3 regions of the Bradyrhizobium sp. ma5 genome follow, and region 2 is predicted to be linked to each of the others. Evidence: predicted binding sites of a transcription regulator. Region 2 holds the regulator's gene; each other region holds the start of a gene.

The links. The regulator PhoB, encoded in region 2, activates phosphate uptake and scavenging genes when phosphate is short. The targets are predictions, from matches to a motif close to TGTCATNNANCTGTCAT.
Region 1: ACE103_RS18550 (DUF47 domain-containing protein) is a predicted target of PhoB. The motif match lies at 4,133-4,149, and genes of this name have one in related genera.
Region 3: ugpB (sn-glycerol-3-phosphate ABC transporter substrate-binding protein UgpB) is a predicted target of PhoB. The motif match lies at 1,972-1,988, and genes of this name have one in related genera.

Annotation. Positions count from the first base shown of each region.
Region 1 is NZ_CP170156.1:4,062,790-4,068,990, forward strand. It holds gene ACE103_RS18525 (ABC transporter ATP-binding protein) at 1-148, shown strand, start outside; gene ACE103_RS18530 (ABC transporter ATP-binding protein) at 141-884, shown strand; gene ACE103_RS18535 (ABC transporter substrate-binding protein) at 925-2,145, shown strand; gene ACE103_RS18540 (branched-chain amino acid ABC transporter permease) at 2,210-3,073, shown strand; gene ACE103_RS18545 (branched-chain amino acid ABC transporter permease) at 3,075-4,043, shown strand; gene ACE103_RS18550 (DUF47 domain-containing protein) at 4,189-4,833, shown strand; gene ACE103_RS18555 (anion permease) at 4,848-5,852, shown strand; gene sugE (quaternary ammonium compound efflux SMR transporter SugE) at 5,853-6,161, opposite strand.
Region 2 is NZ_CP170156.1:786,574-792,774, reverse strand. It holds gene ACE103_RS03630 (aspartate aminotransferase family protein) at 1-771, opposite strand, end outside; gene ACE103_RS03625 (GcrA family cell cycle regulator) at 1,267-1,779, shown strand; gene phoB (phosphate regulon transcriptional regulator PhoB) at 2,015-2,725, opposite strand; gene phoU (phosphate signaling complex protein PhoU) at 2,856-3,572, opposite strand; gene pstB (phosphate ABC transporter ATP-binding protein PstB) at 3,584-4,402, opposite strand; gene pstA (phosphate ABC transporter permease PstA) at 4,399-5,244, opposite strand; gene pstC (phosphate ABC transporter permease subunit PstC) at 5,249-6,201, opposite strand, start outside.
Region 3 is NZ_CP170156.1:8,962,118-8,968,318, forward strand. It holds gene ACE103_RS42330 (organic hydroperoxide resistance protein) at 1-352, shown strand, start outside; gene ACE103_RS42335 (CaiB/BaiF CoA transferase family protein) at 574-1,779, shown strand; gene ugpB (sn-glycerol-3-phosphate ABC transporter substrate-binding protein UgpB) at 2,045-3,361, shown strand; gene ugpA (sn-glycerol-3-phosphate ABC transporter permease UgpA) at 3,424-4,305, shown strand; gene ugpE (sn-glycerol-3-phosphate ABC transporter permease UgpE) at 4,305-5,153, shown strand; gene ACE103_RS42355 (sn-glycerol-3-phosphate import ATP-binding protein UgpC) at 5,153-6,201, shown strand, end outside.

The DNA.
Region 1 (6,201 bases), 3.3 Mb from region 2:
GGTCGAACATAACCTCTCGGTGGTGGCCAACCTCTCCGACATCATCACCGTGTTGACGCGCGGGCAGGTGCTGGCTGAGGGCAACTACGCCGACCTCTCCAAGGACGAGCGCGTGAAGGAAGCCTATCTGGGAGCGGGTCATGGCTGAGGCAAAACTGGCGGAGAGGCCCGTGGCTGCGGCCGGCGCCGAGGTGCTGACGGTGGGCGACCTGCAGGCCTGGTACGGCGAATCCCACATTCTTCACGGCATCAATTTCAACGTGAGGGCCGGCGAGGTGGTGACGCTGCTCGGCCGCAACGGCGCCGGCAAGACCACGACCTTGAAGTCGATCATGGGCGTCATCAACAAGCGCTCCGGCTCGATCCGTTTCGACAACAAAGAGATCATCCGCGCCACCTCCGACCGCATCGCGCGGCTCGGCATCGCGTTCTGCCCCGAGGAGCGCGGCATCTTCTCGAGCCTCGACGTACGCGAGAATCTGCTGCTGCCGCCGGTGGTGCGTCCGGGCGGCCTGCCGCTCGACCAGATCTTCACGCTGTTTCCCAACCTGAAGGAGCGGCTCAACAGCCAGGGCACCAAGCTCTCGGGCGGCGAGCAGCAGATGCTGGCGATTGCGCGCATCCTGCGCACCGGCGCGCGCTTCCTGATGCTGGACGAACCGACCGAAGGGTTGGCGCCGGTCATCATTCAGCAGATCGGGCACACCATTGCGCGCCTGAAGTCGCAGGGATTCACCATCCTGCTGGTCGAACAGAATTTCCGCTTCGCCTCGACCGTTGCCGACCGCTACTACATCGTCGAGCATGGCAAGGTGATCGACGGCTTCGCGAATTCGGAGCTGTCGGCCAACATGGACAAGCTGCATACCTATCTCGGCGTCTGAAGTCGCCCGAGCCAGAAAATTTAGGACGAGGGAATACCCGATGAAGAATACGATTTCTGCGCTGCTGCTCGGCACCGCGATGGTGCTCTCCGTTGCAAGTGTCGCCTCCGCTGACGACAAGATGGTAAAGATCGGCGTGTTGTCCGATCAGTCCGGCCTCTATGCCGACCTTGCCGGCCCCGGCTCGACGCTGGCGGCGCAGATGGCGATCGAGGATTCCGGCCTCAAGGCCAAGGGCTGGACCATCGACCTGATCTCCGGCGATCACCAGAACAAGCCCGACATCGGCACCACCATCGCGCGCCAGTGGTTCGACGTCGACAAGGTCGACACCATCGTCGATGTGCCGAATTCCGGCGTCGCGCTCGCGGTCAACAACGTCGTGAAGGAGAAGAACGGCGTCTACATCAATTCGGGCGCCGCGACCTCTGACCTCACCAACGCGCAGTGCACGCCGAACACGGTGCACTGGACCTACGACACCTACATGCTGGCGCACGCCACCGGCCAGGCGCTGGTGAAGGCGGGCGGGGACACCTGGTTCTTCCTGACCGCGGACTACGCGTTCGGTGCAGCGCTGGAGCGCGACACCACGGCCGTCATCACCGCCAATGGCGGCAAGGTGGTCGGCGGCGTCAAGCATCCGCTCAACACCGCGGACTTCTCCTCGTTCCTGCTGCAGGCGCAGGCCTCCAAGGCCAAGATCATCGGTCTTGCCAATGCCGGCGGCGACACCACCAACTCGATCAAGCAGGCTGCCGAGTTCGGCATCGTCAAGGGCGGCCAGAAGCTCGCGGCGCTGCTGCTGTTCCTCACCGACGTCAAGGCGATCGGGCTCGAGACCGCGCAGGGCCTCAACTTCACCGAGACGTTCTACTGGGACTTGAACGACAAGACCCGTGCGTTCTCGAAGCGCTTCTCCGAGAAGATGAAGAGCGGCGCTCCCCCGACCATGGTGCAGGCCGGCGTTTATGCGGGCCTGCTGCATTACTTCAAGGCGCTCGAAGCGCTCGGCGGCAATCCTCATGACGGCGCCAAGGTGGTCGCGAAGATGAAGACCATCCCGACCGACGATCCGCTGTTCGGCAAGGGCGAGGTCGAGGCCAATGGCCGCGTCACCCACGACGCCTATCTGTTCGAAGTGAAGAAGCCCTCGGAGTCCAAGGGTCCGTGGGACTTCTACAAGCTGGTCGGCACCGTGCCGGGCAACCAGGCCTTCACGCCGCTCGACAAGAGCACCTGTGCGCTCCTGAAGAAGTAACGATCATGTCCGCCGGCCATGGGCGTGGCCGGCGGGCTTCATCTATCCAGCGAAAGCTCATTCGATGCAGGCTCTCTACGCACAGCTTCTGGTGGGACTGATCAACGGCTCGTTCTACGCGCTGCTCAGTCTGGGGCTCGCCGTCATCTTCGGCATGCTCAACATCATCAATTTCGCGCACGGCGCGCTCTACATGATGGGCGCCTTCGTGGCGTATTTCCTGCTCAACCTGGGCGGCATCAACTACTGGTGGGCGCTGCTCATCGCACCCGTCATCGTCGGCATCTTCGGCATGATCCTCGAGCGGACCATGCTGCAATGGCTCGCCGGCCTCGACCATCTCTATGGACTGCTGCTGACCTTCGGCATCGCGCTGATCGTGCAGGGCGTGTTCCAGAACTATTTCGGCTCCTCGGGCCTGCCTTACTCGATCCCGGATCAGCTCAAGGGCGGCGTCAATCTCGGCTTCATGTTCCTGCCGATCTATCGCGGCTGGGTCGTGATCTTCTCGCTGGTGGTGTGCCTTGCCACCTGGTTCCTGATCGAGAAGACGCAGCTCGGCGCTTACTTGCGCGCGGCTACCGAGAACCCGACGCTGGTGCGGGCCTTCGGCATCAACGTGCCGCGCATGATCACGCTGACCTACGGGCTCGGCGTCGGTCTTGCCGCGCTCGCCGGCGTGCTGTCGGCGCCGATCAACCAGGTCCGCCCGCTGATGGGCGCCGATCTCATCATCGTGGTGTTCGCGGTGGTCGTGATCGGCGGCATGGGCTCGATCATGGGCTCGATCATCACCGGCTTCGCGCTCGGGGTGATCGAGGGACTGACCAAGTATTTTTATCCCGAGGCCTCCAACACCGTGGTGTTTGTCCTGATGGTGGTGGTGTTGCTGGTAAAGCCAACGGGACTGACGGGACGGGCGGCCTGATATGTCAGCATTGACCGACGATACACTTCCGGTGACGCCGCGCGCGATGCGCGACGAGATGATCGTATTCGCCGTGATGGCGGTGCTGCTGGCCGTGGTGCCGTTCACGGGGATCTATCCCTTCTTCGTGATGCAGGCGCTGTGCTTTGCGCTGCTGGCCTGCGCCTTCAACTTGCTGATCGGCTATGGCGGCCTGCTCTCGTTCGGCCACGCCATGTTCCTCGGCACCGCCGGCTACGTCTCGGCGCATGCGCTGAAGGTGTGGGGGCTGCCGCCGGAGCTCGGCATCGTGGTCGGCACTGCCGCTGCGGCCTTGCTCGGCCTCGTCACCGGCTTCATCTCGATCAAGCGGCAGGGCATCTATTTCTCGATGATCACGCTGGCGCTGTCGCAGCTGCTTTACTTCCTCTATCTGCAGGCGCCGTTCACCCACGGTGAAGACGGCATTCAGGGCATTCCGCAGGGGCACCTGTTCGGGATCTTCGACCTGTCGAAGCCGACGGTGCTCTACTACGTCGTGCTGGCCGGATTCCTCGGCGGCTTCCTGCTGATCTACCGCACCATCAACTCGCCGTTCGGCGAGGTGCTGAAGGCGATCCGGGAGAACGAGCCGCGCGCGATCTCGCTCGGCTACAAGACCGACCAGTACAAGATGCTGGCCTACATCCTGTCGGGCACGCTGGCGGGCTTTGCCGGCTCGCTGAAGGTGTTCGTGGCGCAGAATGCCTCGCTCACCGACGTGCACTGGTCGATGTCCGGTGAGATCGTGCTGATGACGCTGGTCGGCGGCCTCGGCACCATCTTCGGCCCGGTGGTCGGCGCGTTCGTGATCATCGCCATGCAGCAATATCTCGCCGGTTTCGGCCAGTGGGTGACGGTGATCCAGGGCGTGATCTTCGTGGCCTGCGTGCTGCTGTTCCGGCGCGGCTTGGTCGGCGAGCTGGCCCACCTGCTGCGGCGGTCGCTGTAGGGCAGGGCACGCGATTTTCGGCCGACTTTAGCGGTGGACGACCGCCCATTGGGGCGGTAGGTCGGGGTATTTTCCCAGGCAGATGCTCTATGACAGTTCTGTGACAGTCGCTAAAAGGGCTGTCCCTGAATGATGGAATAGAGACATGCTGCGCTGGTTTCGCGCCTTTCTGCCCAAGGAAGAGCGGTTCTTCGAGCTGTTCGCCCGACACGCCCAGACCTCGGTAAAATGCGCGCTGGCGCTACAGGACATGCTGAAGGGCGGCGAGGAGACCCCGGTCTTCTGCCAGCGCGTCAACCAGTTCGAGAACGACGCCGATAGCGTTACCCGCGAGGTCCTGACCGCGGTTCGCCGCACCTTCATCACCCCGTTCGACCGCGGCGACATCAAGAACCTGATCACCGCGATGGACGATGCGGTCGATCAGATGCAGGCGACCGCCAAGGCCGTCATGCTGTTCGAGGTGCGCGAGTTCGAGCCGCCGATGCGCGAGATGGGCGGCCTGATCGTCGAATGCGCCAATCTGGTCATCCGCGCGCTGCCGCTGTTGCAGGCGATCGGCCAGAACGTCTCGATGCTGACCCAGATCACCGAGGAGCTGACCAAGCTCGAGGGCCGAGTCGACGATCTCCAGGATATCGGGCTCAAGGAATTGTTCCTGAAGCACCGCAACGCCAACGCGATGGACTTCATCGTCGGCGCGGAGATCTACGATCACCTCGAGAAGGTGGCCGACCGCTTCGACGACGTCGCCAACGAGATCAACTCCATCGTTATCGAGCAAGTGTAAGTCGGGGACATCACGTGGACACCACGCTGGGTCTTCCGGTTCTGACCATCCTGATCGCGGTCGCGCTGCTGTTCGACTTCCTGAACGGCCTGCACGATGCCGCGAATTCGATCGCGACCATCGTCTCGACCCGCGTGCTGCGGCCGCAATATGCGGTGTTCTGGGCGGCGTTCTTCAACTTCGTCGCCTTCGCGGTGTTCGGCCTGCACGTCGCCAACACCATCGGCACCGGGATCATCGACCCGTCGGTGGTGGACGCGACCGTGATCTTCGCCGCGTTGGTCGGCGCGATCGTCTGGAACGTGATCACCTGGGCGCTCGGCATTCCCTCGTCGAGCTCGCACGCGCTGATCGGCGGCCTGGTCGGCGCCGGCATGGCGAAGGCGGGCATCTCGGCGGCGGTGTGGAGCGGGCTCACCAAGACCTTGCTCGCCATCGTGCTGTCGCCGCTGGTCGGATTCCTGCTGGCGCTGGTGCTGGTCGCGATCGTGTCCTGGCTCTCGGTGCGCTCGACGCCGTTCGCGGTCGATCGCGCCTTCAGGATCCTGCAATTCGCCTCGGCGTCGCTCTATTCGCTCGGCCATGGCGGCAACGACGCGCAGAAGACCATGGGCATCATCGCCGTGCTGCTCTACTCGCAGGGCCACCTCGGCGACACCTTCGAGATTCCGTTCTGGGTCGTGCTGGCCTGCCAGAGCGCGATGGCGCTGGGCACGCTGATGGGGGGCTGGCGGATCGTGCGCACCATGGGGCTGCGGATCACCAAGCTGACGCCAATGCAGGGCTTTTGCGCCGAGACCGGCGGCGCCGCCACGCTGTTCATCGCGACCTATCTCGGGGTGCCGGTATCGACCACCCACACCATCACCGGCGCCATCGTCGGCGTCGGCGCGGCACGGCGGCTGTCCGCCGTGCGCTGGAACGTGGCGAGCTCGATCGTCTATGCCTGGGTGATCACGATCCCGGCGTCGGCCGCGGTCGCAGCCGCGACCTATTGGGCGGTACAGATTCTCAGATAATTAACCGACCAGTCCGACGATGCCCGACACGATCAACCCGATGCTGGCCAGCCGCATTGCGGTTGCGGGTTCGCCGAGCAGGATGATGCCGAGCGCCGCGGTGCCGACCGCGCCGATCCCGGTCCAGACCGCGTAGGCGGTTCCAATCGGCAGCGTCTTCAGCGCGATGCCGAGCAGGATCACGCTGCCGGCCATCGCCGCGAGCGTCAGCACCGACGGCACCAGCCGGGAAAAGCCCTCGGTATATTTCAGCCCGATCGCCCAGCCGATCTCGAGCAGGCCTGCGGTGAACAGAATGGTCCAAGCCATAACGAACCCTCCGGATAAGGCAGGGTCGTCCCCGCGGGAT
Region 2 (6,201 bases):
CACCGCGCCGATCGGGAAACCGCCGCCGAGCGCCTTGGCCAGCGACATCACGTCCGGCGTGACACCGGTGCGCTTGTAGGCGAACAGCTCGCCGGTGCGGCCCATGCCGGTCTGCACCTCGTCGAAGGCGAGCAGCAGGCCGTGCTCGTCGCACAGCGCGCGCAGCGCCTTGAAGAACGCCTGCGGCGCCGAGCGCACGCCGCCCTCGCCCTGCACCGGCTCGATCAGGATGCCGGCGGTGTGGGGACCGATCGCCTTCTTCACCGCCTCGATGTCGCCGTGCGGCACCTGGTCGAAGCCGTCCATCGGCGGGCCGAAGCCTTCGAGATATTTCGCCGAGCCGGTCGCAGCCAGCGTGCCCAGCGTGCGGCCGTGGAAGGCGCCTTCGAAGGTGATGATGCGGTAGCGCTCGGGATGGCCCTTGGAGAAGTGATAGTGGCGGACCAGCTTGATCACGCCCTCCATCGCTTCCGCGCCGGAATTGCAGAAGAACACCAAGTCGGCAAAGCTCTGCTCGCACAGCCGCGCGGCCAGCACCTCGCCGTCCGGGCTCTTGAACAGGTTCGACATGTGCCAGAGCTTGGTCGCCTGCTCCTGCAGCGCCTTGACCAGATGCGGATGCGCATGTCCGAGCGCGTTCACCGCGACACCCGAGGTGAAATCGAGATAGCGGTCGCCGTTGGTTGCGATCAGCCAGGCGCCCTCGCCGCGCTCGAAGCCGAGATCGACCCGGGCGAAGACGGGGAGCAGATGCGACGAGGCGTTGGTCATGGCGTTCACTGCCGTTTTAAAGCCGTCAATTGCTGCGCGCCTTGACGCCAACGCAGCAACCGCCAGCTTCGGAAAACAAAACGGCCGCCTTTGCGGGCGGCACGTGTGGGTCATTCTATGCGGCGGCCGGTCAGTGTCAATCGCCAGGAGCCGGCCTTTGCCGGCCTTCCTGCAATGCGAAACCAGCGCAATCCGGAGCATTCCGGTGCGGTGGAAAAGCCTCATAGCAATGCTTAACTTTGTGGGAACATGTGGACGCACGGCCGCGGACTCTTGCGCCAGAGTCACGCCATATTGTAGCGTTTGGCCTGTCGGGTACGACATCTCGTGCGGCAGTACTGGACCCTCTAAGTAGCCTTCGTTCTCGCGTAAACGTTCGGGCGCAACACCGTGCCCGGCGAGGGCTAAGGGATTCTGGCCGCAGGGATATTTGTCCAGATTGGCTCGCAGCGCCGCTCCGATGAGTGGCCGGCGCCATGCGAAAGGAAGAATGTGATGACTGTATTGACATGGTCCGACGATCGCGTCGAGCAGCTGAAGAAGCTCTGGGAATCCGGCCTCTCGGCCAGCCAGATCGCGGCGGAACTTGGCAATGTGACGCGAAACGCCGTGATCGGCAAAGTGCATCGGCTCGGACTCTCCGGCCGCGCCAAGGCTCCCTCCACGGCTGCGCCGCGGCAGCGCAAGGCCCGCCCCGCCCAGCACATGATGCGGGTGGCGCGCCCGGTCTCGCGCGGCAACACCGCCCTTGCGCATGCCTTCGAGGTCGAGATGGAGCCGGATCCGATCTCCTTCGACAACGTGGTGCCGATGAGCCAGCGGCTGTCGCTGCTCGAGCTCAACGAGGCCACATGCCATTGGCCGGTCGGCGATCCCTCGAGCCCGGAATTCTTCTTCTGCGGCGGCAAGGCGCTCGGCGGCCTGCCCTATTGCGCGCACCACTCGCGCGTCGCCTATCAGCCGGCCGGCGATCGCCGCCGGCCGTCGGCGAAGCCACAGATCAAGTAAGCACTCGGGAAACTGCCTGGACTGCAAAAACAAATCCCCGCGAAAGCGGGGATTTTTTTGTGGCTCGTAGCCCGGATACATCCACCGCGTCGTCCCGGCGAAAGCCGGGACCCATACGCCGCGGCCGACGCAATCGGCAAGCGACCAGACGGCTTTCTAACAACACCCATCGTGGTTATGGGTCCCGGCTTTCGCCGGGACGACGCCGTGTTGTGGTTTGCGATCGCCTGCCAGCCTACGGCTGCGGCTCGGCCTTCGCGAAGCGATCGTCGAGCGCGTAGCCGGCGCCGCGCACGGTGCGGATCGGATCCTGCTCGCGGCCCGGATTGAGCAGCTTGCGCAGGCGGCCGATATGCACGTCGACGGTACGCTCATCGATATAGATGTCGCGGCCCCAGACGCTGTCGAGCAGCTGCTCGCGGCTGAACACGCGGCCGGGATGTTCGAGGAAGAATTCGAGCAGCCGATACTCGGTCGGACCGAGATCGATCGGACGTCCCGAGCGCGCCACGCGGCGCTTCTCGCGGTCGAGCTCGATGTCGCCATAGGTCAGCACGGTCGCAAGCCGCTCCGGGCTCGCACGACGCAGCAGGCCCTTCACCCGCGCCAGCAGTTCCGGCACCGAGAACGGCTTGACGATGTAGTCGTCGGCGCCGGTGGCAAGCCCGCGCACGCGCTCGCTCTCCTCGCCGCGCGCGGTCAGCATGATGATCGGAAGCTGCTTGGTCTCGGGCCGCGCCCGCAGGCGGCGGCACAGCTCGATGCCGGACAGGCCCGGCAGCATCCAGTCCAGCACCACGAGGTCGGGAACGCGCTCCTTCAGGCGGGTATCGGCATCGTCGCCGCGCCCCACCGTTTCGACATCGTAGCCTTCCGCATCGAGGTTGTAGCGCAACAATGTCGTCAGCGCTTCCTCGTCTTCGACTACCAGAATGCGTGCGCTCATCGGTTTAAGTTCTCTCTCTGTGATGATCCGTTGCCCAGACGCAAACCGAAACGCTTACTTTCCTGAGCACAACCCCCGCGGAAACGACTTGTCGTGAAGACAATCCGGCTCCGCGCCTGCGGATCATGTCCTAGGTACCCGGCACCGTGGTGGCAAAGTTGGTCATGTCGCCCTTCGGGCGCTTGTCGGTGATCTGCTGGCCCTCGATCATGTAGAACACCGTCTCGGCGATGTTGGTGGCGTGATCGCCGATCCGCTCGATGTTCTTGGCGCAGAACATCAGATGGATACAGAACGAGATGTTGCGCGGATCCTCCATCATGTAGGTCAAGAGCTCGCGGAACAGCGAGGTGCAGATCGCATCGACCTCCTCGTCACCCTTCCAGACGTTCATCGCCGCCGGCAGATCGTGCGCGGCATAGGCGTCGAGCACCGACTTGACCTGCGACAGCACGAGGTCGGTCATGTGCTCCAGGCCGCGGATCAGCTTCAGCGGCTGGAAATCGCTCTCCAGCGCCGCGACGCGCTTGCCCATGTTCTTGGCGAGGTCGCCGATCCGCTCGAGGTCGGTGGCGACGCGCATCGCGCTGACGATTTCGCGCAGGTCGATCGCCATCGGCTGGCGGCGGGCGATCGTCAGCACCGCGCGCTCTTCGATGACGCGCTGCAGATTGTCGATCTCGATGTCGGCGGCGACCACGCGCTTGCCGAGCGCGACGTCGCGACGGATCAGCGCGTCGACCGACTCGGTGATCATCCGCTCGACGAGGCCGCCCATCTCGGCGACCAGGCGAGTCAACTCCTGCAGGTCGCTGTCGAATGCCTTGGCGGTATGTTCAGAAGCCATCTTGTATCTCCTCAGCCGAACCGGCCGGTGATGTAATCCTGAGTCCGTCGATCGCTCGGCGAGGTGAATATCTTGTTGGTGTCGTCGAACTCGATCAGCTCGCCGAGATACATGAAGGCGGTCTTGTCGGAGACGCGCGCCGCCTGCTGCATGTTGTGGGTAACGATCGCGATCGTGTAGTCCTCTGAGAGTTCCTGGATCAGCTCCTCGACCTTGGCGGTCGAGATCGGATCGAGCGCCGAGCACGGCTCGTCGAACAGGATCACCTCGGGCCGCACCGCCACGGTGCGCGCGATGCACAGGCGCTGCTGCTGGCCGCCGGAGAGCGACAGGCCGGAGGCGTTCAGCTTGTCCTTGACCTCGTTCCACAGCGCGCCGCCGCGCAGCGCCTTCTCGACCCGATCGTCCATCTCGGACTTCGAGATCTTCTCGTAGAGGCGGATGCCGAAGGCGATGTTCTCGTAGATCGTCATCGGGAACGGCGTCGGCTTCTGGAACACCATACCGACCCGCGCGCGCAGCAAATTGAGGTCGAGCTTGGGATCGAGAATGTTGGTCTGGTCCAGCATCAGCTGGCCGACCGCGCGCTGGCCCGGATAAAGGTCGTACATCCGGTTGAAGATCCGCAGCAGGGTCGACTTGCCGCAGCCCGACGGGCCGATGAACGCCGTGACGCGGTTGGTGCCGAGCGTCAGGTTGATGTTCTTCAGCGCGTGGTGCTCGCCGTAATAGAAGTTGAGGTTGCGCACCGTGACTTTCGGCGGCGCTTCCGGCAGCGGAACCTGGGGAACGTGGCTCGCGACGGTCGTGGAGACGGAAAGCTCGGTCATTTTGTGGCCCTTTCGGCACCAAGGATACGCGCGCCGATATTCAGCGCGAGCACAGTGAAGGTGATGAGCAGCGCACCGCTCCACGCCAGCTCTTTCCAGTAGGCGTAGGGGCTCTGCACGAAGTTGTTGATGGTCACCGGCAGGTTGGCCATCGTCTTGGTCAAATCCCAGCTGAAGAACTGGTTCGACAGCGCGGTGAACAGCAGCGGCGCGGTTTCACCGGCGACACGGGCGGTCGCCAGCAGCACGCCGGTGATCAAGCCGCTACGCGCAGCACGATAAGCGATCCGCTTGATCACCAGCGAACGCGGCAGGCCGAGCGCGGAGGCTGCCTCGCGCAGCGGATTGGGCACCAGCAGCAGCATGTCTTCGGTGGTGCGCACCACGACCGGGATCACGATCACGGCGAGCGCGAGCGCACCCGCAATCGCCGAGAAGCCGCGCATCGGCACCACCACCGCACCATAGATAAACAAGCCGATGATGATCGAGGGCGCGCTGAGCAGGATGTCGTTGATGAAGCGGATCACCGAGGTGAGCTTGTCGTGCTTCCCGTATTCGGCGAGGTAGGTGCCGGCGAACAGGCCGAGCGGCGCGCCGATGCCAACGCCGATCACGGTCATGATGACCGAGCCGACAATGGCGTTGAGCAGGCCGCCGTCGGTCGAACCGGGCGGCGGCGTGTTCTGGGTGAACAGCTGCACGCTGAGGCCGGCAAGGCCGTTATAGAGCAGCGTGAACAGGATCAGCGCCAGCCAGGTGACGCCGAACAGCGCCGCACCGACACAGAGTGCGCGAATGACGATGTCGCTGCGACGGCGGGATTTGTAGATCGGGTTCATGGCGCTATTTCCCCGCCTTCTTTTCAAGCCGCATCAGCATCAGCCGGGCGCCGGCGAGCACGAAGAAGGTCAGCACGAACAGCAGGAGGCCGAGCAGGATCAGGCCGGACTGGTGCAAGCCGTCGCTCTCGGCGAATTCGCTGGCGATCGCCGCCGAGATCGTGGTGCCCGGCGCGAAGATCGACGACGAGATGCGGAACGAGTTGCCGATGATGAAGGTCACCGCCATGGTCTCGCCGAGTGCGCGGCCGAGCGCCAGCATGATGCCGCCGATCACCCCGACGCGGGTGTACGGGATCACGACGTTGCGGACGACTTCCCAGGTGGTGCAGCCCATGCCGTAGGCGGCTTCCTTCAGGACCGGCGGCACGGTCTTGAACACGTCGACCGAGATCGCGGTGATGAAGGGCAGCACCATGATCGCGAGGATCAGCGCGGCGTTGAACAGGCTGAGATAGGACGGCGGCCCTGCGAACACCGCACCCAGCACCGGGACGCCCTCGAAGATCCTGATCATGAAGGGCTGGAACGTGTTGGCCAGGAACGGGCCCAGCACGAAGAAGCCCCACATGCCGTAGATGATCGAGGGGATGCCGGCGAGCAGCTCGATGGCGATGCCGATCGGACGGCGCAGTATTTGCGGGCAGAGTTCGGTGAGGAACACGGCGATGCCGATGCCGACCGGAATGGCGATCATCATCGCGATGACGGACGTGATCAGCGTGCCGTAGATCGGGCCGAGCGCGCCGAGCACCGGCGGATCGGCCGAGGGCGCCCAGCGCTGCGTCCAGAGGAAGGCGAAGCCGTATTCCTTCATCGCCGGCCAGGCGCCGGCGATCAGCGACAGGATGATGCCGCCGAGGATCAACAGAACCGAAATCGCCGAGATCCGGGTGATCCAATAGAACGTGAGATCACCGAGCTTGAAGGCGCTGAGGGCCTTGGCGCGATCGTAAG
Region 3 (6,201 bases), 930 kb from region 2:
CGGCGCACTCGACGTCAAGCTCACGACCCCGAAGGAGCTCGGTGGCGGCGGTGGCGCCGGCAACAATCCGGAGCAGCTGTTCGCAGCCGGCTATGCCGCCTGCTTCATCGGCGCCATGAAGTTCGTGGCCTCACAGGGCGGCCCCAAGGTTCCCGCCGACGCCTCGGTGACCTCGACGGTCGGCATCGGCCCGCGCTCGGAAGGCGGCTTCGGCCTTGCCGTTGACCTCGCCGTCTCGCTGCCCGGCCTGTCCCGCGCCGACGCCGAAGCGCTGGTCGAGAAGGCCCACCATGTGTGCCCGTATTCCAACGCGACCCGCGGCAATGTCGACGTCAAGCTGAGCGTCGTCTAATTCACCGACGCCAATAGTCCGCCACGTCCCGCGTGGCGGACTATTGCATTTCAAGAGAGCATTGCATTGCAGATGCCAGTTCGCTCTTTTCAGTTCGCTTGGCGAACGCACGCGCCGCCTGCTGCATGGGCCTGCGCCGACGGAAGCATTGCTGCCTCGCCTGAAGACCGTTAGCTCTGGGACCCTCGTTATCCGATCCCAACTGAGCGAAGGTTGTTTCCATGAATACCCCAGCGGCTACGGGCGCGATGACCGGACTGCGCGTGATCGATCTGACCCGCGTGCTCGGCGGCCCGTATTGCACCCAGATCCTTGCCGACCACGGCGCCGACGTGATCAAGGTCGAGCCGCCCGCCGGCGACGAGGTGCGCGATTGGGGCCCTCCCTTCCATGAGGAAGACGCGGCCTATTTCGTCGGCATCAACCGCAACAAGCGCTCGATCGGCCTCGACCTCGCCTCCGAGGGCGGTCGCACGGTGCTGATGAAGATGCTCGAGACCGCCGACGTGCTGATCGAGAATTTCAAGCCCGGCACGCTCGACAAATGGGGCATCGGCAACGACGTGCTACGCGCGAAATTTCCGCGCCTCGTGCATTGCCGGATCTCCGGCTTCGGCGCCGACGGCCCGCGCGGCGGCAATCCCGGCTACGACGCGATCATCCAGGCGATGACCGGCATGATCGCGGCGACCGGCTCGCCGGAGAGCGGCCCGATGCGCATCGGCGTGCCGCTGGTCGACATCACGACCGGGCTCTATGCGGCGATCGGCATCCTGATGGCACTGTCGGAGCGGCAGCGCTCCGGGCTCGGCCAGTTCATCGAAACCACGCTGTATGAAACCGGGCTTGCGATCATGCATCCGCACACCGCGAATTATTTCATGCATGGCAAGCCGCCATCGCTCACCGGCAACGAGCATCCCAACCTCGTGCCCTATGCGATCTTCCCGACCAAGACCGACAACATCTTCATCGGCGTCGGCAATGACGGCACCTTCCGCAAGCTCGCCAAGGAAATCGGCAAGCCCGAGCTCGGCACAGATCCGCGCTTTGCCCGCAACAAGGACCGTATCGCCAACCGCGATGCGCTGCGCGCCGAGCTTGCCGCTGTCTTCAGCCAGCACGAGGCCGAGCCGCTGTGCAACCGGCTGCTCGCCGCCGGCCTGCCGGCCGGCCCCGTGCAGAAGATCGACCAGGCGCTGACCAACCCGCACACGATCCATCGCGGCGACGTCATCGAGAAGGATTGGTACAAGGGCGTCGCCTCGCCGATCCGGCTCGAACGCACCAAGCCGAGCCTGCGCCGCACGCCGCCGAAGTTCAGCCAGCACGCTGCGGAAGTGCTCGGCGAGTTCGGCTACTCCAAGGACGAGATCAACGGCCTCGTCGACAAAGGCGTGGTCTGCGGTCCCCAGCGCAAGCGCTGACAGCGTATTCGAGCAAAGCCCGTCCCGCACCTGATGCGGGATGGGCACCGGTTCGCGTCACGCCAGCACATCAGCCCGTGCGGTGCAACGTCGCGTCCGGCGTTGCACCGCACGCACGTGGGCTGCGATGTCAGCCTTTTTTACCGCTTCCCTTTGCTTCGGCTTCCCCCCTACCATGGCTTTCGTTTATACGGTCATTTGAACGTCATCCGGCGCTGTTAACGCGCGCAACGAAAGATGACGTTCCAACCGGGAGGGGCTTTTGATGATTCTTCGACGACTCGGCGCTGCTGCGGCAGCCGCTGCCACGCTTGTATTCGCGTCGCCTGCGTTTGCGGTGACGGAGATTCAGTGGTGGCACGCGATGACCGGCGCCAACAACGACGTCATCGTCAAGCTGGCCAACGACTTCAACGCCTCGCAGTCCGACTACAAGGTGATCCCGACCTACAAGGGCGGCTACGCCGACACCATGAATGCCGGTATCGCAGCATTCCGCGCCGGCAACGCGCCGCACATCATGCAGGTGTTCGAGGTCGGCACCGCGACTATGATGGCCGCCACCGGCGCCGTCAAACCGGTCTACAAGCTGATGGCCGATGCCGGCGAGAAGTTCGATCCGAGCGTCTATCTGCCCGCGATCACCGGCTACTACTCGACCTCGAAGGGCGAGATGCTGTCGTTCCCCTTCAACTCGTCGTCGACCGTGATGTGGGTCAATCTCGACGCGCTGAAGAAGGCCAACATCGCCGAGATCCCGAAGACCTGGCCGCAAGTGTTCGAGGACGCCAAGAAGCTGAAGGCGGCCGGCTACACCACCTGCGGCTTCTCCGGCTCGTGGGTCACCTGGGTCAATCTCGAGCAGCTCTCGGCCTGGCACAACGTGCCGCTCGCCAGCAAGGCCAATGGCCTCGACGGATTCGACACCGTGCTCGAATTCAACGGTCCGCTGCAGGTCAAGCATCTCGAGAACCTGGTCGAGCTGCAGAAGGACAAGACCTACGACTACGCCGGCCGCACCAACACCGGTGAAGGCCGCTTCACCGCGGGTGAGTGTCCGATCTACCTGACCTCGTCGGCCTTCTTCGGCAACGTCAAGGCGCAGGCCAAGTTCAACTTCACCGCTGCGCCGATGCCGTATTATCCCGACGTCAAGGGCGCGCCGCAGAACTCGATCATCGGCGGCGCCTCGCTGTGGGTGATGGGCGGCAAGTCGGCCGAGGAATACAAGGGCGTGGCCAAGTTCCTGACCTTCCTCTCGGACACCGATCGCCAGATCTGGATCCACAAGGCCTCGGGCTATCTGCCGATCACCAAGGCCGCCTACGCCAAGGCCAAGGAAGAGGGCTTCTACAAGGACCAGCCCTATCTGGAAACGCCGCTGCTCGAGCTCACCAACAAGGAGCCGACCGAGAATTCCCGCGGTCTGCGCCTCGGCAACATGGTGCAGCTGCGCGACATGTGGTCGGAAGAGATCGAGCAGGCACTGGCCGGCAAGAAGACCGCCAAGCAGGCGCTGGACTCGGCCGTCGAGCGCGGCAACCAGATGCTGCGGCAGTTTGAAAAGACCGCCGTCCACTGACATGATGTCTTGAGACCTCAACCGGCAGGCCGCGACAAGCGGCCTGCCATTTTGCCGAGATCATGCAAAAGCAATCGATTTTCCAATCAAAGCTGTTGCCTTACGCGCTGGTTGCCCCGCAACTCGCGATCGTCCTGATCTTTTTCTACTGGCCGGCCGCGCAGGCGGTGATCCAATCCTTCCTGCTGCAGGACGCCTTCGGCCTTTCGACCACCTTCGTGTGGTTCGAGAACTATCTCGAATTGTTCAAGGACCCGGCCTATTTCGCGGCCATCGTCCGAACCTTCGCGTTCTCGCTTGCGATCGCGGTCTCCTCGCTGTCGTTCGCGCTGCTGCTCGCTGTCATGGCCGACAAGCCGCTGCGCGGCTCGATGCTCTACCGTACGCTGCTGATCTGGCCGTATGCCGTCGCCCCGCCGGTGGTCGGCGTGCTCTGGGTGTTCATGCTGCACCCCTCGCTCGGTGTGCTGTCGCGCTATCTGCGCGCCATGGGCGTCGACTGGAATCCGCTGCTCGACGGCGACCAGGCGGCGGCCCTGATCATCCTCGCCGCGGCCTGGAAGCAGATCTCCTACAATTTCCTGTTCTTCCTCGCCGGGCTGCAGAGCATCCCGAAGAGCGTGATCGAAGCCGCCGCGATCGACGGCGCCCGCCCGATGCGGCGGTTCTGGACCGTGATCTTCCCACTGCTGTCGCCGACCATCTTCTTCCTCTTGGTCATCAACATCGTCTACGCCTTCTTCGACACCTTCGGCATCATCGACACGATGACCCGCGGCGGCCCCGGCAAGGCAACCGAAACGCTGGTCTACAAGGTCTATACCGATGGCCTGCTCGGCGGCAATCTCGGCTCCTCGGCGGCGCAGTCGGTCATCCTGATGGTCATCGTCATCGTGCTGACCGGCATCCAGTTCCGCTTCGTCGAACGCAAGGTAACCTACTGATGGTCGAGGAGGAGGGCTTCCAGCGCTATCTGGCTCACGCCATCCTGTGGATCGGGATCGCGATCGTCGCCTTCCCGGTCTATCTGGCGATCGTCGCCTCGACGCAGGACAACGCCGTCATCGCCAACGGCCAGATGTCGCTGTTGCCCGGCGGCCATTTCTTCGAGACCTACTACCAGACACTGTTTGTCGGCACGAGCGGCTCGACCCGCGAGCCGGTCCTCAACATGATGCTGAACTCGCTGATCATGGCGCTGCTGATCGCGGTCGGCAAAATCGCGATCTCGATCATCTCCGCCTACGCGATCGTCTATTTCCGGTTTCCATTCCGGATGGCGATCTTCTGGATCATCTTCATCACCTTGATGCTGCCGGTCGAGGTGCGCATCTATCCGACCTACAAGATCGTCGCCGATCTGCATCTGCTCGACAGCTATGCCGGCCTGTCGCTGCCGCTGATCGCCTCCGCCACCGCGACGCTGCTGTTCCGGCAGTTCTTCATGACCGTGCCGGATGAATTGCTGGAGGCCTCGCGGATCGACGGCGCGGGCCCGTTCCGCTTCTTCTGGGATACACTGCTGCCGCTGTCGCGTACCAACATGGCCGCGCTGTTCGTGATCCTGTTCATCCTCGGCTGGAATCAGTATCTCTGGCCGCTTCTGATCACCACGCGCGACGACATGCAGACCATCCAGGTCGGCATCCGCAAGATGATCACCACGACCGACGCGCTGACCGAATGGCCTGTGGTGATGGCGACCGCGCTGCTCGCGATGCTGCCACCGGTGTTCGTCGTCGTCGTGATGCAGAAACTGTTCGTGCGCGGATTGGTGGAGACGGAAAAGTAATGGCTAACGTCACGCTGCGCAGCGTCCGCAAGACCTATCCCGGCGGCTTCGAGGCCATCAAGGGCGTCGATGTCGACGTTGGCGACGGCCAGTTCTGCGTGCTGGTCGGGCCAAGCGGCTGCGGCAAGTCCACGCTGCTCCGCATGGTCGCTGGGCTCGAGACCATCACCGGCGGTGAGATCGACATCGGCGGCCGCATCGTCAACCAGATCGAGCCTGCCGATCGCGACATCGCGATGGTGTTCCAGAACTATGCGCTCTATCCGCATATGAGCGTCTACAACAACATGGCCTACGGCCTGCGCAACCGCGGCATGGCCGAAGCCGAGATCAAGACCCGCGTCGAGGAAGCCGCGCGCGTCCTCGAGCTGTCGCCGATGCTGGAGCGCAAGCCGCGGCAGCTTTCCGGCGGTCAGCGCCAGCGCGTCGCGATGGGCCGTGCCATCGTGCGGCAGCCGAAAGTCTTCCTGTTCGACGAGCCGCTGTCGAACCTCGACGCCAAGCTACGCATCGCGATGCGGGTCGAGATCCGCAAGCTGCAGCGCCGACTCAACACCACCTCGATCTATGTCACCCACGACCAGCTCGAGGCGATGACGCTCGCGGACATCCTCGTGGTCATGAATGGCGGCCAGGTCGAGCAGATCGGCAATCCGCTGGATATCTATCAGAAGCCGGCGACCACCTTCGTCGCCTCCTTCATCGGCGCCCCGCCGATGAACCTGATGCCGCTGCGTTCGGACGAGCTGACCTCCCAGATCGCGGGCGCCGATGGCGCCGGCATTGTCGGCATCCGGCCGGAGGATTTCGTGATCACCGGCGAGACCGCGTCCGGCGGCGTCGCGCTCGGCCTGACGGTCGAGGCGATTGAGCACGTCGGCGCCGAGACCTTCGTCTATGGCAGCCGCCAGCGCGAGGAACGGGCCATCGCCGCCAATCCGGGCGAACTGCCGCCAGGCGAAGTGATCGTCCGGGTTCCCGGCGCCACCGGGCCTGCGATCGGCGAGCAGATCCGGGCGGTCGCGCCGCGCGACAAACTGCATCTTTT